One region of the Pseudomonas sp. TS_SC_3 genome, then DNA from elsewhere that is predicted to be linked to it. Evidence: predicted binding sites of a transcription regulator. Region 1 holds the regulator's gene; the other holds the start of a gene.
The links. The regulator FliA, encoded in region 1, starts transcription of late flagellar genes. The targets are predictions, from matches to a motif close to CTAAAGTTTNNNNNNNNNNNGCCGNTAA.
Positions count from the first base shown of each region.

Region 2: motA (flagellar motor stator protein MotA) is a predicted target of FliA. The motif match lies at 2,728-2,755, and genes of this name have one in related genera.

Region 1 covers NZ_CM149586.1:790,180-795,022, reverse strand. The annotation lists gene AC0J6G_RS03835 (chemotaxis protein CheA) at 1-237, opposite strand, end outside; gene AC0J6G_RS03830 (protein phosphatase CheZ) at 249-1,037, opposite strand; gene AC0J6G_RS03825 (chemotaxis response regulator CheY) at 1,057-1,431, opposite strand; gene fliA (RNA polymerase sigma factor FliA) at 1,526-2,272, opposite strand; gene fleN (flagellar synthesis regulator FleN) at 2,269-3,099, opposite strand; gene flhF (flagellar biosynthesis protein FlhF) at 3,177-4,475, opposite strand; gene flhA (flagellar biosynthesis protein FlhA) at 4,491-4,843, opposite strand, start outside.
Region 2 covers NZ_CM149586.1:2,964,668-2,969,510, forward strand. The annotation lists gene rsgA (small ribosomal subunit biogenesis GTPase RsgA) at 1-700, shown strand, start outside; gene motB (flagellar motor protein MotB) at 808-1,812, opposite strand; gene motA (flagellar motor stator protein MotA) at 1,821-2,672, opposite strand; gene AC0J6G_RS14170 (HDOD domain-containing protein) at 2,792-4,306, shown strand; gene AC0J6G_RS14175 (rhodanese-like domain-containing protein) at 4,352-4,843, shown strand, end outside.

The DNA.
Region 1 (4,843 bases):
CTTTCGCAGGATGTCGAAGACGTTTTCTGCAATGTGGCAGCATTCCACCAGCTCATTGAGTTGGAGAAAACCGGCGCCACCTTTGACGGTATGAAACCCGCGAAAAATAGCGTTCAACAGATTCATGTCATCCGGGCGACTTTCCAGCTCTACGAGCTGTTCGGACAAGAGGTCAAGAATCTCGCCGGCCTCTACCAGGAAGTCCTGGAGGATTTCTTCATCGGCGCCGAAGCTCATAAGTCGTGCTCCTAAAATCCCAGGCTTGAAAGCAGGTCGTCGACATCATCTTGACTCGATGCGACGTCTTCACGCTTATCGGCATGAATCTGCGGACCTTCACCATGTGAAGGCTGTTTTTGTTTTTCTTGTTCAGCGCGGAGCAACTCGTGGTTGTGCTCAATGCCGGCGAACTGATCCACCTGACTGGCCATCAACACCAGTTTCAGCAGGTTGCTTTCAACCTCAGTGACCAACTGAGTCACTCGCTTGATTACCTGCCCGGTCAAGTCTTGGTAGTCCTGAGCCAGCAAAATATCGTTGAGGTGGCCAGACAGTTTGGCGCCATCGCGCTGGCTGTTTGCAAGAAATAACTCAACGCGCTTGGCTAGCTCACGAAACCCATCGGCGCTCATCTCGCGGCGCATAAAACGCCCCCAGTCTACACTCAGGCTTTGCGCTTGATCACTGAGATCGTTGACCAGCGGTGCGCTCTGCTCGACCAGATCCATGGTGCGATTGGCCGCTTTCTCGGTCATCGTCACCACGTAATTGAGGCGCTCGGTGGCATCGGTGATTTGCGAGACCTCGGTTGCGTGCGGCATACGAGGGTCAAGCTGGAAGTTAACGATGGCGTTGTGCAGCTCGCGGGTCAGCTTACCGACCTCGTGGTAAAGACCACGGTCACGTGCTTTGTTCAGCTCGTGTATCAGCTGTACCGCTTCACCAAAGTTGCCATGTTCCAGGCTTTCTACCAATTGGCGAGCGTTGTGTTTCAGGGACGACTCAAGGTCGCCCTGAACGGAATCTTTATGTTCCATAGAACCCTCATGGCAGACATCAGCCGTTGACCCGCTCGAAGATCTTCTCAATCTTCTCTTTCAGTACCAAGGCAGTAAACGGCTTAACGACGTAACCGTTAACGCCAGCCTGGGCTGCTTCGATGATCTGATCACGCTTGGCTTCTGCCGTTACCATCAGCACCGGCAAGGTTTTCAGGCGCTCATCTGCACGCACAGCGCGCAGCAGGTCGATGCCGGTCATGCCTGGCATGTTCCAGTCAGTTACCAGAAAGTCGAAACTGCCGCTTTGCAGCATCGGCAGCGCGGTAACGCCATCATCAGCTTCTGCGGTATTGGTAAACCCCAAGTCACGCAGGAGGTTCTTAATGATCCGTCGCATCGTTGAAAAGTCATCAACGATGAGGATTTTCATATTCTTGTCCAAGTCGACCTCCGTACAGTCCCAAACGCACCCAGCACCCTGCATGCGCCTTTATTCGTGAAACCGGCTGCGTGAGCTAAACAGCTCAGCGTGCACGCCACTCACCCAAACGGGCGCGTAAACGTGCGGCACACTGACTGTGTAGTTGGCTTACGCGTGATTCGCTAACCCCCAACACTGCACCGATCTCTTTAAGATTCAACTCTTCATCGTAATAAAGCGCCAACACCAAGCGCTCGCGCTCCGGCAGGTTACCAATGGCATCCGCCAAGGCTGCCTGAAAGCGTTCATCTTCCAGATCACGAGAAGGTTCGAGGTGGTTGCTGCCCGCGTCTTCAGTCAGGCCTCCGTGCTCACCGTCCTGCAACAGGTCGTCGAAACTAAACAGGCGGCTGCCTAAAGTGTCGCCAAGAATGCCGTAGTAATCCTCGAGACTCAATTGGAGTTCGGCCGCAACCTCTTGATCTTTAGCGTCTCGGCCTGTTCTGGCCTCAACTTTTCGAATTGCGTCGCTGACCATACGGCTATTGCGATGCACCGAACGGGGTGCCCAGTCGCCTTTACGCACCTCATCAAGCATGGAACCACGGATACGAATACCAACAAATGTCTCGAAACTGGCGCCTTTACTGGAGTCGTATTTTTTTGACGCTTCAAGCAAGCCGATCATCCCGGCTTGAATTAAATCGTCAACCTGCACGCTGGCGGGTAGCCGCGCTAATAGGTGATAGGCAATGCGTTTGACCAAGGGCGCATAGCGCTCGATCAACTGGTGCTGAGAATCCTGCGCCTGCGCCTTGCTATACATACGAAGTCCAGAGGCTGCTGTCATAGGGTCGCGTCTGTGATCGGTTGCTGCACCAAGCGTTCAACAAAGAACTCCAAATGGCCGCGCGGGTTAGCCGGTAAGGGCCAAGCATCGACCTTCTGGGCGATCGCTTTGAACGCCAGCGCGCACTTCGAGCGCGGGAACGCCTCATAGACCGCACGCTGCTTCTGCACGGCCTTTCGCACTGATTCATCGTACGGCACTGCGCCTACATACTGCAGGGCGACGTCGAGAAAACGATCAGTCACTTTGGTCAGCTTAGCAAATAGATTGCGACCTTCTTGCGGGCTATGGGCCATGTTGGCCAATACCCGGAAACGATTCATGCCGTGGTCACGATTGAGCAGTTTGATCAGGGCGTAGGCGTCGGTAATTGAGGTGGGTTCATCGCACACCACCACCAGCACTTCCTGCGCGGCGCGCACGAAGCTAACGACGCCATCACCGATACCAGCGGCGGTGTCGATAATCAGCACATCGAGGTTGTCACTGATATCGCTGAAAGCCTGGATCAGCCCGGCATGCTGCATGGGCGACAGCTGCACCATGCTCTGAATGCCCGAGGCTGCAGGCACGATGCGAATCCCGCCCGGGCCCTGCAACAGCACATCACGCAGCTCGCACTCGCCACTTATAACGTCTTCCAGGGTGCGCTTGGCGCTGAGCCCCAATAAAACGTCAACGTTGGCTAAGCCCAAGTCGGCGTCCATCAACATAACCCTGCGACCTAGGTCAGCCAGTGCCAATGCCAGGTTCACCGAGACGTTGGTCTTGCCGACGCCACCTTTGCCGCCGGTCACTGCAATCACCTGTACGGGATGCATACCCATAATTTCTAACACCTTGTCTAACTTCGACTGGAGCCACTTGGTCGGCTAAGCACCGCTCAATCCCAATAACATGACGCTTAACTGACGCGGCGTGCGGGCTGCTGGTAAAGACCGGCAAACATCTCCGCCATCGTATCTTCGCTCGGTTCTTGGGTCGCCTGCAGCCCAACAGCCCGGCTAACCAATTGATGACTGCGCGGAACGTGCAAATCATCGGGAATACGTGGCCCATCAGTGAGATAGGCTACCGGTAGACGCTGGCTAATAGCCAGTCCTAAAACCTCACCCAGACTGGTGGCTTCGTCCGCTTTGGTGACGATGCAACCGACCAAACCACAGCGTTTATAACTATGGTAGGCGGCTTTGAGCACTTGGCCCTGACTGGTTGCAGCCATAACGAGGTAGTTTTTGGCATTGATGCCACGGCTGGCCAGAGCTTCCAGCTGCATACGAAGCGCAGGATCATTGGCGGGCAAGCCGGCGGTATCAATCAGCACCACCCGCTTGCGCGCCAGCGGAGCCAGAGCCTGGGTCAACGATTGGCCAGGATCGACCAGTGTTACCGGCACATTAAGAATTCGGCCCAAGGTTTTGATCTGCTCTTGCGCACCAATGCGGTAGCTATCCAGGCTGACCAAAGCGATATGCTGCGCGCCGTACTTGAGCACATAACGCGCGGCCAGCTTGGCCAAGGTGGTGGTCTTGCCCATACCCGCCGGGCCAACCAGAGCGATCACGCCGCCCTCTTCCATCGGTTCTTGCTGGGGCGTTTTGATCGCGTGCGCCAAATGCGCCAACAACATACGCCAGGCCTGACGTGGCTCGGCAATAGTAGCGACACGCTCAAGCAGTGCTTTCGACAGCTCGGCAGACAATCCCATACGCTGCAAACGGCGCCATAGATTGGCTTGCTGCGGCTGGCGGTTCTGCAACTGCCCCCAGGCAATTGAACCCAGCTGCACTTCAATAAGCTCACGCAGGCCGTGCAGCTCAAAACGCATGGCATCAAGGGCGCCCTGATCAGCAGGGGCCGACGGGGCACGCGCGGGACGTAGAACATCAGCCAGACTATCTGCCGGGGCATCAGGCATGGCGCCAAACAACTGGCGATCTTTGCCCGCATCCACTTGCGCACGTGTAGTCAGCTCAGCTTGGGCGGTGGCAATTTTCGCCTGGGTCTTGCGCAACTCGGCTTCCAGCGCGGGGTTGGGCTGACGGGACGGCGCAGCAGGCACTTGGTAATCCAACGCAGCAGTCAGCTCGACACCGCCGGCTACTCGGCGATTGCCAATGATCGAGGCATCGGCACCCAACTCATCACGCACCAGCTTCATGGCGGTACGCATATCGGCGGCGAAAAAGCGTTTGACCTGCATGGCCTGTAACCTCGGTTAGTTCTGCCCCACCGTCGCAACGATGGTGACCTGCTTGTTATCCGGAATTTCCTGGTATGCCAGTACATGGATACTCGGAACCGCCAGCCGCGCGAATCGCGAGAGCATCGCCCGGACCGGACCGGCCACCAGCAGTATCACTGGCTTGCCGAGCATCTCCTGGCGCTGCGCCGCTTCCACCAGGGAACGCTGCAGCTTCTCGGCCATACCCGGCTCCAGGAGGATGCCCTCCTCGGAGCCTTGACCGGCCTTCTGAATACTATTTAGCAATATCTGTTCCAACCTTGGCTCAAGGGTGATCACAGGCAGCTCCAGCTCTAGTCCCACGATGCTTTGCACAATTGCGCGGG
Region 2 (4,843 bases), 1.9 Mb from region 1:
CCGTCCGGACACGCGCGGCCAGCTGAAGCCGGTGGCCGCCAACGTCAACCTGCTCGTTATCGTCTTTGCACCGCTGCCCGAGCCGCACGCCAACCTGATTGACCGCTACTTGGTCGCGGCTGAGCACGCCGGCATTCGCCCGCTGTTGCTGTTGAATAAAGCCGACCTGATTGATGAGCAAAACGGCGTAGCCCTTAACGCCATGCTCGGCGTTTACCGCCAGCTGGGTTATCAGCTGCTGGAAGTATCGGCGCATCAGGGCGATGGCATGGAGCAGCTCAAGCAGCAGCTTGACGGGCATGTCAGTGTGTTTGTGGGGCAATCCGGCGTGGGTAAATCCTCGCTGGTAAACAGCCTGCTACCCGATGTTGACACCCGCGTTGGGCCGCTTTCGGAACAGTCCGGCTTAGGCACTCATACCACGACGACCGCACGCCTGTTCCACTTCCCCGGCGGCGGCGAGCTGATTGACTCACCCGGTATTCGCGAATTTGGCTTGGTGCATGTCAGCCGTGATGATGTTGAAGCGGGCTTTATCGAGTTCCATGAGCTGATCGGGCAATGCCGCTTTCGCGACTGCAAACATGACCGCGAGCCGGGCTGCGCCCTCCTCAAGGCCTTGGAAGACGGTCGCCTGCACCCTCAGCGCATGGCCAGTTATCGGCAAATCCTGGCCAGCCTGCCAGAAGCTGAGTACTGAAAAAACGCCGGGAGCGATTTTTAACGGCCCGCCACGACGGCCCGCAGGGATCGCAGGCCATCAACAAAAAAGGCCGCGACTCATCGCGGCCTTTTGCCAGTAGCCACTCACTCCGGCGGCTGATCGAACTGCAGTACACCTTCCTCAAAAATATTCAGGCGCTCACGCAGTTGCGCATCGGGGAGCGGCTCAGCCGGCACGACGGCATCTGGCACACCGGGCGCAGCCTCAGACGCTGCCGGCACAGTACCGGTAGCGGCGTCGCCCTCGATGGCGCGCTGGGCTTTCTTCGTCAGCACAACAATATCGATGCGCCGATTGACTGGATTCAGCGGTGTTTCCCGGTCAAACAACGCCGAAGACGCAAAACCCACCACGCGCGCCACCTGCTCGTCGTCATAACCACCGGCAATCAGCACGCGCCGCGCCGCATTGGCGCGATCAGCCGACAGCTCCCAGTTGCCATACCCGCCACGCCCGACAAAGGGCGCGGCGTCGGTATGGCCGCTGACGCTGATCTTGTTCGGCACCGCGGCGATGGTGTCGGTCAAGGCCAGCAGAATATCTTCGAAATATGGGCGCAGTTGCGCGCTCCCAGAGGCAAACATCGGCCGATTTTCAGCATCCATGATCTGGATACGCAGACCATCCTGGGTGATCTCAAAGAGAATTTGATCCTTGAAGTTCTGCAGTTGAGGATTGTCTTCAACTTTGTTTTGCAGCTCCTGCAGCAACAGCTCCAAGCGCTCGCGCTCAACTTCTTCGGCAATGGACTCAGCCTGCAACTTATCGACGTCGGCCTGAACATCTTCGGCCGGCGTTTTCTCATCCTGCGGCACATCGTTGAGGGTTTTATCAGGCGCAGGTGTTGGCGTACCGCCGAGGTCTATCACATAGGGACTGGCGCTTTCGGAAAAGCCAACGGGGTCTTGGAAGTAGCCGGAGATGAGTTTTTTCTGCTCTGGCGTGGCCGAGGTCATCAGCCACATCACCAGAAAGAACGCCATCATCGCCGTGGCAAAGTCAGCAAAGGCAATTTTCCAGGCACCACCGTGGTGGCCGCCGGCAACCTTTTTAACGCGCTTGACGATGATCGGCTGGTTATTTTCCATGCTGTGTCTTAGCTCCCGCGCATGGCCTGTTCAAGCTCTGCGAAGCTCGGACGGTGCGCAGGGAATAACACCTTGCGAGAAAACTCCACGGCCAATGACGGCGGCATGCCCGAAGCCGAGGCCACCAGGCCGGCCTTAATCGCCTCGTACACGTTCAGTTCTTCCTTGGCGTCATGCTCCAGTGCCGCAGCAAGCGGCCCGAAGAAGCCATAGGACGCCAGAATCCCGAAGAACGTACCCACCAGCGCCGTACCCACCTTCTGACCAATCTCGGCGTTGTCCGCTTCGGCAAGAATCGACATGGTGATCACGATACCCAGTACCGCCGCCACGATCCCCATCGCAGGCATGCCGTCGGCCACTTTGGCCACGGCGTGCGCCGGGTGTTCGATGTCTTCCTTGAGGCTGGAGATTTCCATATCGAACAGCCCTTCAAGCTCATGCGGTGCCATGTTGCCGGAGGACATGATGCGCAGGTAATCGCAGATGAAAGAGGTCATCTTTTGATCTTTAAGGATGCCGGGGTACTTGCTGAAAATCGGGCTAGCAGCCGGGTCTTCGACATCGGCCTCGATGGCCATCATGCCTTCGCGGCGGCTTTTATTGAGAATTTCATAAAGCAGCTTGAGCACTTCGAGATAGTAGGCATGGGTAAAGCGCGAGCCGAACATGCTCAGCGACTTCTTGAACACATGCATAAACGCGCTGCCAGGGTTGGCCTGGAGGAAAGCCCCGAGTGCAGCGCCACCGATAATCAGAATCTCGAAGGGGTGAACCAACGCCATAAACTGGCCACCGGAGAGGATAAAACCGCCCAACACGCTGGCGAATACAACAATGATGCCAATGATTTTTGCCATAGAAAGAGACTTGCCAGAGAGGGTAGAAAGGGGCTTTGCAAAACAACCCTTCTATTTATCGGAAGTTTTGCGCGAGACTATAGCCAGTTAAGGTCAAAAGCCAGCTTGTCTCAACCCGCATGCCAAAGCCTATCCACTATCCGCGCACGATGACTGACTGGCTCAAGCAGCTGGACAGCCAGCTATTGCCTGCTTCCAGCGATAGCCTGCAGAAGCTGCGCCGCGCCCTCGCGGACAGTAATCGCTCAATGCGCGAGCTGGCGGATTTAATGCAGGAGTGCCCGGCGCTGGCGCTCAGCGTACTGCGCGAGGCCAACCGCAAAAGCAGCGGGCTCAGCGAACAAGCCGAAAGCCTTGAAGCTGCGATCAGTCGCCTTGGCATCAAACGCACCGAAGACCTGCTCAGCCGCCTGCCCGCCTTAGCCGAACAGGAACTGCCCAAAGGCCTCAGGCAAATCCAGCTGATCAGCCAACATGCCAGCCATCAGGCCAATGGTCTGTTTGCCGGGCGGCTGGCGCGGCTGTGGCAGGAAGTACACTGGGGCAGCCTGTTGTTTCTCGCGCCGATCTGGACCCTGCTCGCAGCCCACCCCGAGCTGTTCGAGGTGTGGGAGCAACGGGTGCTGGTCAAGGGCGAGGCAGCAGGCAAGGTCGAAAAGGAACTGCTGGGCGTGCCCCTGCTCAAGCTTTGCCTCGCACTCAGCGAGCAGTGGCGTTTACCGGAAGGGATAACCCAAGGTTACCGCTTGCTGGTCAATGACCGACGCCTATTGGTTAAAGCGCTGCATATCGCCCGCGACAATGAGCACCCATTGCACCAACAGCAATACCTAGACGCCGACAGCAACCTGCGCCGCTGGTTGACTCAGCCAGCCAATAGCATCCTGCTGGCCAACGGCATGGCGCTCTCCGCGCACTATGCCTGGAACAGCCAACATAGCCTGCGCTGGCAGCGTCTGGCCGGCCTATTTCTGCAACTGCCGCTCGACAGCGTGCAGCAGTTACTGCACCAGAATGCTGTTAGCAGCGCCCGCCAACTGCCCGCTACCGACCTCTGGCATCCTGCCGAGGCGCTGCTCTGGCCGTGGCAGGAGCGGCACTTGCAAGCTGTCGTCGAACCGCCCAAGCCCGCCGTCGTCAGTGCGTGGCGCCAACAATGCGCGCAGCTGCTGGCACAGCCCAGCGCGTTCACCAATGTGCTGCAGCTCACCGCCTGCGCCAATCAGGCACTCCAGGCCTGCGGCATGCAGCGTGTACTGATCCTGCTGGCGGATCGCAACCACACCCGTTTGATCGCCCAACAGCAGAGCGGCCTGGACAAAGCCGCCGCCAGCCTCAGCCTTGACCCGCAACAAAGCCAGGTGCTGCGCCGCCTGCTCAGTGCACCGGCGCAGCTCACGCTGACCCCCGCCAACATTGCGCAGTTTTCTGCCATGCTGCCGGGCTCGCTGAAAAGCCTGTTCCCCAGCGAACACCTGCTGATTCGCTCGATTGCCAGCAACAACCGCGTGGTCATGCTGATCTTCGCCGACCAAGGCGGCCACATGCTGAGCGATGTCAGCGTGCAGGGCTTCGGCAAAACCGTGCAATGCATTGAGCGGGCCCTGGCCAGCTTTGCCAACCGCGGCCGCTAGGCTTTCCGCTACAATCTGTCCCCCTACCGTCAAAAGAGGCCTGGCATGACCGCCTTCGCTGAGTTGCCCTTGCTGATCGAACCTGCCCAACTGGCCAGCCGCCTAGATGCGCCCGAGCTCATCCTGGTTGACCTGACCAGCAGTGCCCGCTATGCCGCCGGACACATCCCAGGCGCCCGCTTTGTCGACCCCAAGCGCACCCAACGGGGCCAGCCACCGGCCCCCGGTTTGCTGCCGGAGCAGACTCAGCTTGAACAGCTATTCGGCGAGCTGGGGCACAACCCCGACGCCGTGTATGTGCTGTATGACGATGAAGGCGGCGGCTGGGCCGGGCGTTTTATCTGGCTGCTGGATGTGATCGGCCACGGGCGCTATCACTACTTGGACGGTGGCCTGCACGCCTGGCTCGCAGAGGAGCGCGAACTCAGCACCGCAGTGCCAGAAGCGGGCGTAAAAGCGATCGCGTTGCAGCTGCACAGCGCGCCGACCGCGACGCGCGAATACCTGCAAAGCCGCCTCGGCGCTGCCGACCTAGCC